Regions from separate parts of the Stenotrophomonas sp. 364 genome, predicted to be linked through region 2. Evidence: predicted binding sites of a transcription regulator. Region 2 holds the regulator's gene; the other holds the start of a gene.
The links. Region 2 encodes FliA, which starts transcription of late flagellar genes. Its sites were predicted from a motif close to TAAAGTTTNNCNNNCNNNGGCCGATAA; they were not measured.

Region 1 (4,412 bases), 1.2 Mb from region 2:
GGCTTTGCCTTCGGCGAAACCCGCACCCACAACAGCCGCGACTGGGGCAGTGACCGTGGCCGCGACCGCCAGTCGCAGGCGCAGATGTATGCCGGCTGGGGTACCGGGCGGGCCTATGCGCTGGGCCAGCTGGGGGCCGGCCAGTTCACCCGGGAAATCGATCGCCAGCTGCTGCTCGGTGCCGGCCAGTACGGGGTCAATGCCCGCTACGGCGGTCAGTTCACCGCGGCGAGCGTGGAAACCGGCTACCGCGTTGGCGACGGCCGCGCCTCGTTGACCCCGTACCTGGGGGCCGACTACGCCCGCGTGGACAGCGACAGCTTCAGCGAACAGGGCGGGCTGGGCTTTGGCCTGCGCACCCAGGGCGGGGTGAGCACGCGCAGCCAGGCGCTGGCCGGCGTGCGCGCCGAACGCCAGTGGGGCAGCTGGGCGCTGCGCGGCTATGCCGAATGGCAGCAGCTGCTGTCCAGTGATGGGCTGACGCAGGACGCCAGTTTCGTCGGCGTGGATGCCTGGGCGCCGATGGCGGGGCTGCAGCCGGCGCGATCGGGTGGCCTGCTCGGGCTGTCGGTGGAGTCGTGGCTGACCCGCAATACGCGGGTGGCGTTCGGTTACGACCAGCGGTTCGGGCCGCGGGGCGACCTGAGCCAGGTGGCGCTGCGCTATTCGGCCGCGTTCTAGGCACCAGGCCCCGGTCGGCGACACACGTAATGGTCTGAAACGAAAAAGGGCGCGATGCAATCGCGCCCTTCTTCATTCTGCGGCGGAGCGGCTCAGTTCCCGCGTAGCGTGCCCAGCCGCGGCGTGGCGCGGCCCAGCGGCATCTTCAGCTTGCCGATGGAATGGATGCGCGTCTCGGCGATCAGGTCGGCCGCCCGCTGGGGCGCGATGCCCTCACTCTGGGACAGGGCGAAGATCCGGCCGAGGTTGTGGTAGATGCTGCGGATCAGGCGCATCGCGCGTTCGCGGTTGTAGCCATCGATTTCCAGCGAGACGTTCATCACCCCGCCCGCGTTGACCGCGTAGTCCGGCGCGTACAGGATGCCGCGTGCATGCAGTTCATCGCCGACCTCCAGGCTGGACAGCTGGTTGTTGGCGGTACCGCAGACGATCCTGCACTTCAGGCGGGGCAGGGTCTGCGGGTTGATCGCCCCTTCCAGTGCGCACGGGGCGAACACATCGGCGTTGACGTCGTAGATGTCGTCCGGCTTCACCGCTTCGGCACCGTACTCGGTGACCGCACGATCGACCCGCGCGCTGTCCAGGTCGGTGACGAACAGCTTGGCGCCGCGGTCGCGCAGCAGCTTGACCAGCTCCATGCCGATATGGCCCAGGCCCTGGACCGCGATGCTGGTCTTGCCCACTTCTTCATGGCCGAGCTTGTGCTGCATCGAGGCCATCAGCGCCTGCAGCGCGCCGTAAGCGGTGAACGGGGCCGGGTCGCCGGAGCCGCCATGGACCTGGTGCACGCCGGTGACGTACTCACTCTCCAGGTAGATGTTCTCCATGTCGTTGACATCGGTGCCTACGTCCTCGGCGGTGATGTAGCGACCGCCCAGCGAATCCACGTAACGACCGAACGCGCGGAACAGCACCTCGCTCTTGTCCTGGCGCGGGTCGCCGATGATCACCGCCTTGCCGCCACCCACGTTCAGCCCGGCCAGGGCGTTCTTGTAGGTCATGGTGCGGCTCAGGCGCAGCGCGTCGGCCAGCGCATCATCGGTGCTGGCGTACGGGCGCATGCGCACGCCACCCAGGGCCGGGCCCAGGGTGGTGTTGTGGATGGCGATGATCGCCCTCAGGCCGGCATCGCGGTTGTGGCAGAACACCACTTGTTCGTGACCGGAAGTTTCGAGGGTTTCAAATAACATGGTGGCTCCGATGGGGCGAACGGCTGGGAACAGCGGCGAACGCACCAGCAAAAGGTGGGTTGTAAAACAAAAAAAGCGACTTCGTCGGATCGGGGGACGGGTCGCGCGGCGCCATTCTAGTGCATTCCGCCGGAGGGTGTTGTCAGGGCTTGCCGCGACCCACGGCCGGGATCGGCCCCGGGGCGCGACGGTACGGGCCATTAAAGTTGCTGAAGATGGCGCCGATGCCGTGGCAACGGTGCGCAGTACCAGCAATGCCAGGACGGACGACGTGGGTGCAGTGACAACACAGTGGCGCCGCGCAAGGCGGCCACGCTGATGGATATGAACGTGATGGTGGTGGCAGGACTGGCGGGAGCGGTCGCGCTCGGGCTGGCGGTAACGCGGCGCCGCCGCGTGCGCGTCGCCGCCCCGGCGGCGGCCGTGCGCCCGCGTGCGCCTTTGGCGGTCCTGTCTGGGCAGGCCGGCAGCGTCGCCGAGACCGCCCCGGCCGAGGCGCTCCAGGCCGGCCTGCACGCGCTGGCGCTGGTGCCGCGCAGTGGCGACGCTGCCGACCCGGACCGGCACAGCGATGGCACTTTGCACGCGGCGGTGGTGGCAGCGCTGGAGCAGCGCGACTGGTCGGCCCGGCAGCTGCCCCGGCGCCCGCAACTGCTGCCGCAGCTGATCCAGTCGGTCAACGACAGCGACGCCTCGGCGCGTGCGATGGCCGCCATCATCGGCCAGGACCCGGTGCTGACCGGCAATCTCCTGCGCATCGCCAACAGCCCGGTGTACCGCCTGCAGGCCAAGCCGGTGGACAGCCTGCAGCGGGCGGTAACCCTGGTGGGTACCGAAGGCATCCGCCAGATCATCAGCGCGGTACTGGTGCAGCCGGTGATGCAGGTGCACTGCGAGACGTTCCCGCAGTTTGGCACGGTGATCTGGGAGCACGCGCTGCTGGCCTCGCGCGCGGCGGCCGACCATGCGCGGCTGGTGACCCATGAAGACGCCTTCGCCGCACAATGGCTGGGGCTGACCCAGGGCCTGGGCGCGGCGTTGGTGATGCGGCAGCTGCTGGATACCTGCGCCGTGCAGGACGCTGCATTGCCATCGCGCGCGTTGGCGATGCAACTGCTGGATGCCTGGACCTTGCCTGTGGCCGGGCGGATCGCGGCGGCCTGGGAGTTGCCCGGGGCGGTACACGAAGCGCTGCTGCGCGACGCCGGTACGGCCCAGGACGGGCTGTCGGCCAGTCTGCGCTTTGCACGCGCGGCGGCGGCCGCCAGCCTGCTGTGTCGGCACGGGCGGATCGGCCAGGCGCAGGCGCTGGCCATCCTGGAGCAGCAGCACGGCACCCCGCCACATGCGCTGCAGTGGATCTGGCGACGCCTGCATGGGCGCGCGGTGGAAACCCTGGACGCCGACGAGGCCGAGGCCTGAGGGTTCGTGGAGGGCAGCCATGCAGCCCCTGAACGCGATGACCCACGGCTAGAGCCACGCCATGCGTGGCTGCCTCGCGGTCGCCTACAGCTGCGACTCCAGCGGCAGCCAGCTGATGACGCGCGCGCTGGCACGCAGCCAGAACGACGTATCCGGTTCCCGGTCGAGCACTACCGGTGGCTGGGCGGCGCGGTCCAGCCAGCGGACCCGGTCCTGTGCGTCCAGCATCACCCAGTAGCTCTGCGCCGGATCGGCCAGGCGCAGGTACTCGGCACGCAGCTGCGCGCCCAGCACCGGATCATCGAACAGCACGCCCATCTCGGTGTTGAGGTACGCCGACCGTGGGTCGAGGTTGAACGACCCGACGAAGCCGCGCCGATCGTCCAGCAGGAAAGCCTTGGTGTGCAGGCTGGCGCCGCTGCTGCCGAACAGCCCGCTGCGGTCGCCATAGCCGTGCGCCTTCAGTTCGTAGAGGTGCACGCCGCTGTGCAGCAGGGGCGCCCGGTAGTGCATGTAGCCCCCGTGCACGGCGGCGACGTCGTTGGCCGCCAGCGAGTTGGTCACCACCCCGACCAGGGCGCCGCGCTTGACCATGGCGGCCATGCCGTCTGTGCCTTCCTCGCCGGGGACGAAGTACGGCGAGATCAGCAGCGCCTTGTGCCGGGTGGCCTGCATCTCGCTGACCAGCCGGGTCACCAGCCAGTTCGACGTGTCATCGCGGCGGTGTTTCATGGCCGGGTCGGAGACGATCTCCACGTTCGGTGACCAGTGCAGCTCGACCGCGTCGCGGTAGTACGAGCGCGCCGACTGTGACTGCTGGACACGGCGCAGGTACGGCTGGGCGACATCGCGCTTGGCTTCGTGCTCGGATTCGCGCACCAGCAGGCGCAGCTGGGCCGGGGTGTGGAAGGCCAGCGCAGCGATGGGAACGGCGGTTTCGCTGTTCCAGTAGTCGTCAAAAATACGGTTGGCCTGGTTCACCGCATGACCGGCCACCAGCAGGTCGAGGTCGCGGAAGTTCACGTCCGACCGCGCACTGAAATACTCTTCGCCGATGTTGCGGCCGCCGACGATGGCCACGCGCCCATCGGCGATCCACGCCTTGTTGTGCATGCGATG
Region 2 (4,412 bases):
ACCGACGAGCGCCTCCGCGGCTCGCCGGTCCGCGCCGCCGCGCTGGACCTGATGGACGAATATGGCTTCGACGCCGGCATCAGCCGCGACGTGGCCATGCAGATCCCGCTGGACACCGAAGCCCACCGTGGCCGCGGTCTGACGCTGGGCCTGCTGTCGCGCAAGTTGCCGATCGCCCCGGTCGACCCGCTGGAGTCCGGCGGCGTGATCGCCCTGGTCGGCCCGACCGGTGCCGGCAAAACCACCACGATCGCCAAGCTGGCCTCGCGCTTCGCCGAGAAGCATGCCGCCCGCGACGTGGCCCTGGTCACCACCGATACCGGCCGCATCGGCGCCCGCGAGCAGCTGTATGGCTTCGGCCGCCAGCTTGGCATCGCAGTGCACGAAGCCAACAGCGGCAGCGACCTGAACCAGCTCCTGGAGCGCCTGCAGGATTACAAGCTGGTGCTGATCGACACCGCCGGGCTGGGTCCGCGTGACCGTGCCCTGGCCGCCCAGCTGCAGTGGCTGCGCGCCGCCGAGCAGATCCGCACGCTACTGGTACTGCCGGCCAACACCAGCTTCGGCGACATGGACGAGGTGGTCCGCCGCTTCAGCGCCGCCAACCCGCAGGGCGTGGTGCTGAGCAAGCTGGACGAAACCGGCCGCTTCGGCACCGCCCTGTCGGTGGCCGTGGACCACCGCCTGCCGATCACCTGGGTCACCGATGGCCAGGACGTTCCCGAAGACCTGCACCGGGCCAGTGCCGCCAATCTTGTACTTCGCCTTGAAGATTTGCGCCGCGCGGCCGATATGCCCTGCAACCCGGAGTTGAACCATGCCGTCGCGTGAGTACGCCAAGCTGACCAAGACCTTCCCGTTGTCTGCCACCCGCAGCCAGCCGCTGGGCCCTGTGCGCACCATCGCCGTCACCGGCGGCAAGGGCGGCGTGGGCAAGACCAACGTGTCGGCCAACCTGGCCGTGGCGCTCGCCGACATGGGCAAGCGCACGCTGCTGCTGGATGCGGACCTCGGGCTGGCCAACATCGATGTGATCCTGGGCCTGCAGCCCAAGCTGACCCTGGCCGACCTGGTCGCCGGGCGCTGCACCCTGGATGAAGTGATCATGGAAGGCCCCGGTGGCGTGCTGGTGGTACCGGCCGCATCCGGTCGCCGCCACATGGCCGAACTGCAGCCGGCAGAGCACGTGGGCCTGGTCAACGTGTTCTCCGAACTGGAGCGTGAGCTGGACTTCATGGTGGTGGACACCGCCGCCGGCATCACCGACGGGGTGCTGACCTTCTGCCAGGCCGCCCAGGACACCGTGGTGGTGGTCTGCGACGAACCGGCCTCGATCACCGACGCCTACGCGCTGATCAAGGTGCTCTCGCGCGAACGCGGGGTGGACCGTATCCAGGTGGTGGCCAACATGGTGCGCGACCCCAACGAAGGCCGCGTGCTGTATGAAAAGCTGACCCGGGTCTGCGAGAAGTTCCTGGCCGATGTGTCGCTGAACTACCTCGGCTGCGTGCCGCAGGACGACTGGCTGCGCCTGTCGGTGCAGCGCCAGCAGCCGGTGGTCAAGGCCTACCCGTCCAGCCCGGCCGCCCAGGCGATCACCGAGATCGCCCGCCGCACCGCCCGCTGGCAGGCTCCGACCGAGCCGCGTGGCGGGGTCGAATTCTTCCTGGAACGCATCCTCAAGCAACGCGGGGTGACCGCATGAAAGGCGCCGCACAATACAAAGAGGTGCAACGCACCGCCGCCAACGAGTGCATTGCCCAGCATTCGGACCTGGTGCGCCGCATCGCCCACCACCTGGCCGCGCGCCTGCCGGCCAGCGTGGAAGTGGATGACCTGATCCAGGCCGGCATGATGGGCCTGATCGAGGCCTCGCGCAGCTACGACGCCGACCAGGGCGCCTCGTTCGAGACCTACGCCTCGATCCGCATCCGCGGTTCGATGATCGACGAGATCCGCCGGGGCGACTGGGTGCCGCGTTCGGTGCACCGCCGTGCCCGCGACGCCGCGTCCACCATCCGCCGCCTGGAACAGAGCACCGGCCGTGCCGCCAGCGCCACCGAAGTGGCCGCCGCCATGGACATGCCGCTGCCGGACTACCTGCGCCTGATGGAAGACGCCGCACGCGGCCAGGTGTTGAGCCTGGAATCGCGGATCGAGGACCAGGGCGAGCTGGACACCGTCGCCCAGGGCGGCCCGACCCCGCAGCAGGTGCTGGAGCGCGGCGAGTTCGGCCGTGAACTGGGCAATGCGATCGGCCTGCTGCCCGAGCGCGAGCAGCTGGTGCTGTCGCTGTACTACGAGCAGGAACTGAATCTGAAAGAGATCGGCGCCGTACTGGGCGTCAGCGAGTCACGCGTGTGCCAGATCCACGGCCAGGCCGTGCTGCGCCTGCGGGGCCGATTGAAGATCTTCGAGGCGGCCGACGCCGGCCTCGCGAACACTTGATACCGAGGAAAGTGCTTTGAACAAGAACATGCGTATCTTGATCGTCGACGATTTCTCGACCATGCGTCGTATCGTCAAGAATTTGCTGGGCGATCTGGGCTTCACCAATACGGCCGAAGCCGAGGACGGGCATGCCGCGCTGTCGCTGCTGCAGAGCCAGCCGTTCGATTTCGTGGTCACCGACTGGAACATGCCGGTGATGACCGGCATCGACCTGCTCAAGGCGATCCGCGCCGACGCCAAGCTGAAGACCCTGCCGGTACTGATGGTCACCGCCGAAGCCAAGCGCGAACAGATCATCGAAGCGGCCCAGTGCGGCGTCAACGGCTACATCATCAAGCCGTTCACCGCGCAGACCCTGGAAGAAAAGCTCGGCAAGATCTTCGAACGCCTGGCAGCGAGCGCCTGATGGAAACCCTTCGCGACAAATCCGCGCTGGTGCAGCGCCTGCAGGACGCCCTGGCTGCGCTGGAAAGCGGCGATGAAGCCGGCTGGCGCCGGGAAATCGACGCGCTGGCTGCCCTGCGCACCCAGCCGATGATGGCCGGCCTGAACCGGCTCGCCCGCGAACTGGGCCAGGCCCTGGGCGAACTGCCCAGCCTGCCCAGCGAAGCCGGCGAGCTGGACGATGCCTGCGCGCGCCTGGACCACGTGGTGACGATGACCGAACAGGCCACCCACCGCACCCTGGACCTGGCCGAGGAATGCCGGGCCCTGACCGAACAGCTGCGGGCCAATGGCCTCACCGCCGACCAGGACCAGCAGCTGGACCGGATCCGCCACAACCTCACCGAGATCGCCCTTACCCAAAGCTACCAGGACCTCACCGGGCAGATCATCCGCCGCGTGGTGGGGATCGTGCGTCGCGTGCACGAAGGGTTTGGCGCACTCGGCCTGCCGCCGCAGGACGACACCGCGCAGAAGCGGGACAACGGCCTGGCCGGCCCGGCCGTGAGTGGCCTGGACCGTCACCAGGTATCCCAGGTGGATGCTGACGACCTGCTTTCGGATTTGGGGCTGTAACACCATGAGCGCTGTTCCAGACGATATTGCCGCCGATTTCATCCTCGAGGCCCAGGAAATCCTGGACCGCCTCGGCGAACAGCTGGTGTCGCTGGAGCAGTCGCCCCAGGACAGCGACCAGCTCAATGCGGTGTTCCGCGGCTTCCACACGCTCAAGGGCGGTGCCGGCTTCCTCGGCATCCAGGCCATGGTCGAGCTGTGCCATGCCGCCGAGGAAACCCTGGGCATGGCCCGCTCCGGCAAGGCCACGCTGCAGGCCCACCACTTCGATGCGGCCCAGCAGTCGCTGGACTACCTGCAGTCGATGCTGGATTCGGTGTCGGCCGGCGAAGAGCCCGGGTATGCGCCGCCGGAGCTGATCGCACAGTTCGACGTCAACGGCCCGGCCACTCCGGTGGCGGCAGTTGCCGCCCCGGTCAGCGGCGAGCTGATCACCGACGATGAGTTCGAAGCCCTGCTCGACACCCTGCACGGCGGCGCCGCACCCACCGCCGTGGCGGGAGCCGGCAAGGCCGATGATGGCCTGATCGGCGAAGACGAGTTCGAGGCGCTGCTCGACCAGCTGCATGGCGGTGCCGTGCCCGGCGCCAAGCCGGTGGCCGCGCCCGCACCGCCGCCCCGTGCAGCGGCAGCACCGGCCGCCAAGCCGGCCGCCAACAAGCCGGTGGCCGAAGCCGAGCACACCGTGCGCGTGGACACCAAGCGCCTGGACGCCATCGTCAACCTGATCGGCGAACTGGTGCTGTCACGCAACCGGCTCAAGACCCTGCGTGCGCGCCTGCACGACGAAGAACTCGACCGCGCGGTCTCCACGCTGGACATCGCCACCGCACGCCTGCAGTCGGCGGTGATGCGCACCCGCATGCAGCCGGTGGGCAAGGTGTTCTCGCGCTTCCCCAAGGTCGCCCGCGACGTGGCGCGCAACCTGAAGAAGGAAGTGG

Region 1: a site for FliA is predicted at 2,073-2,099, ahead of GQ674_RS13660 (HDOD domain-containing protein). Genes of this name have one in related genera too.

Annotation. Positions count from the first base shown of each region.
Region 1 is NZ_CP047135.1:2,984,518-2,988,929, reverse strand. It holds gene GQ674_RS13670 (autotransporter serine protease) at 1-681, shown strand, start outside; gene GQ674_RS13665 (Glu/Leu/Phe/Val dehydrogenase dimerization domain-containing protein) at 774-1,871, opposite strand; gene GQ674_RS13660 (HDOD domain-containing protein) at 2,190-3,293, shown strand; gene GQ674_RS13655 (phospholipase D family protein) at 3,378-4,412, opposite strand, start outside.
Region 2 is NZ_CP047135.1:1,799,586-1,803,997, reverse strand. It holds gene flhF (flagellar biosynthesis protein FlhF) at 1-831, shown strand, start outside; gene GQ674_RS08345 (MinD/ParA family protein) at 818-1,705, shown strand; gene GQ674_RS08340 (RNA polymerase sigma factor FliA) at 1,702-2,448, shown strand; gene cheY (chemotaxis response regulator CheY) at 2,465-2,857, shown strand; gene GQ674_RS08330 (protein phosphatase CheZ) at 2,857-3,471, shown strand; gene GQ674_RS08325 (chemotaxis protein CheA) at 3,476-4,412, shown strand, end outside.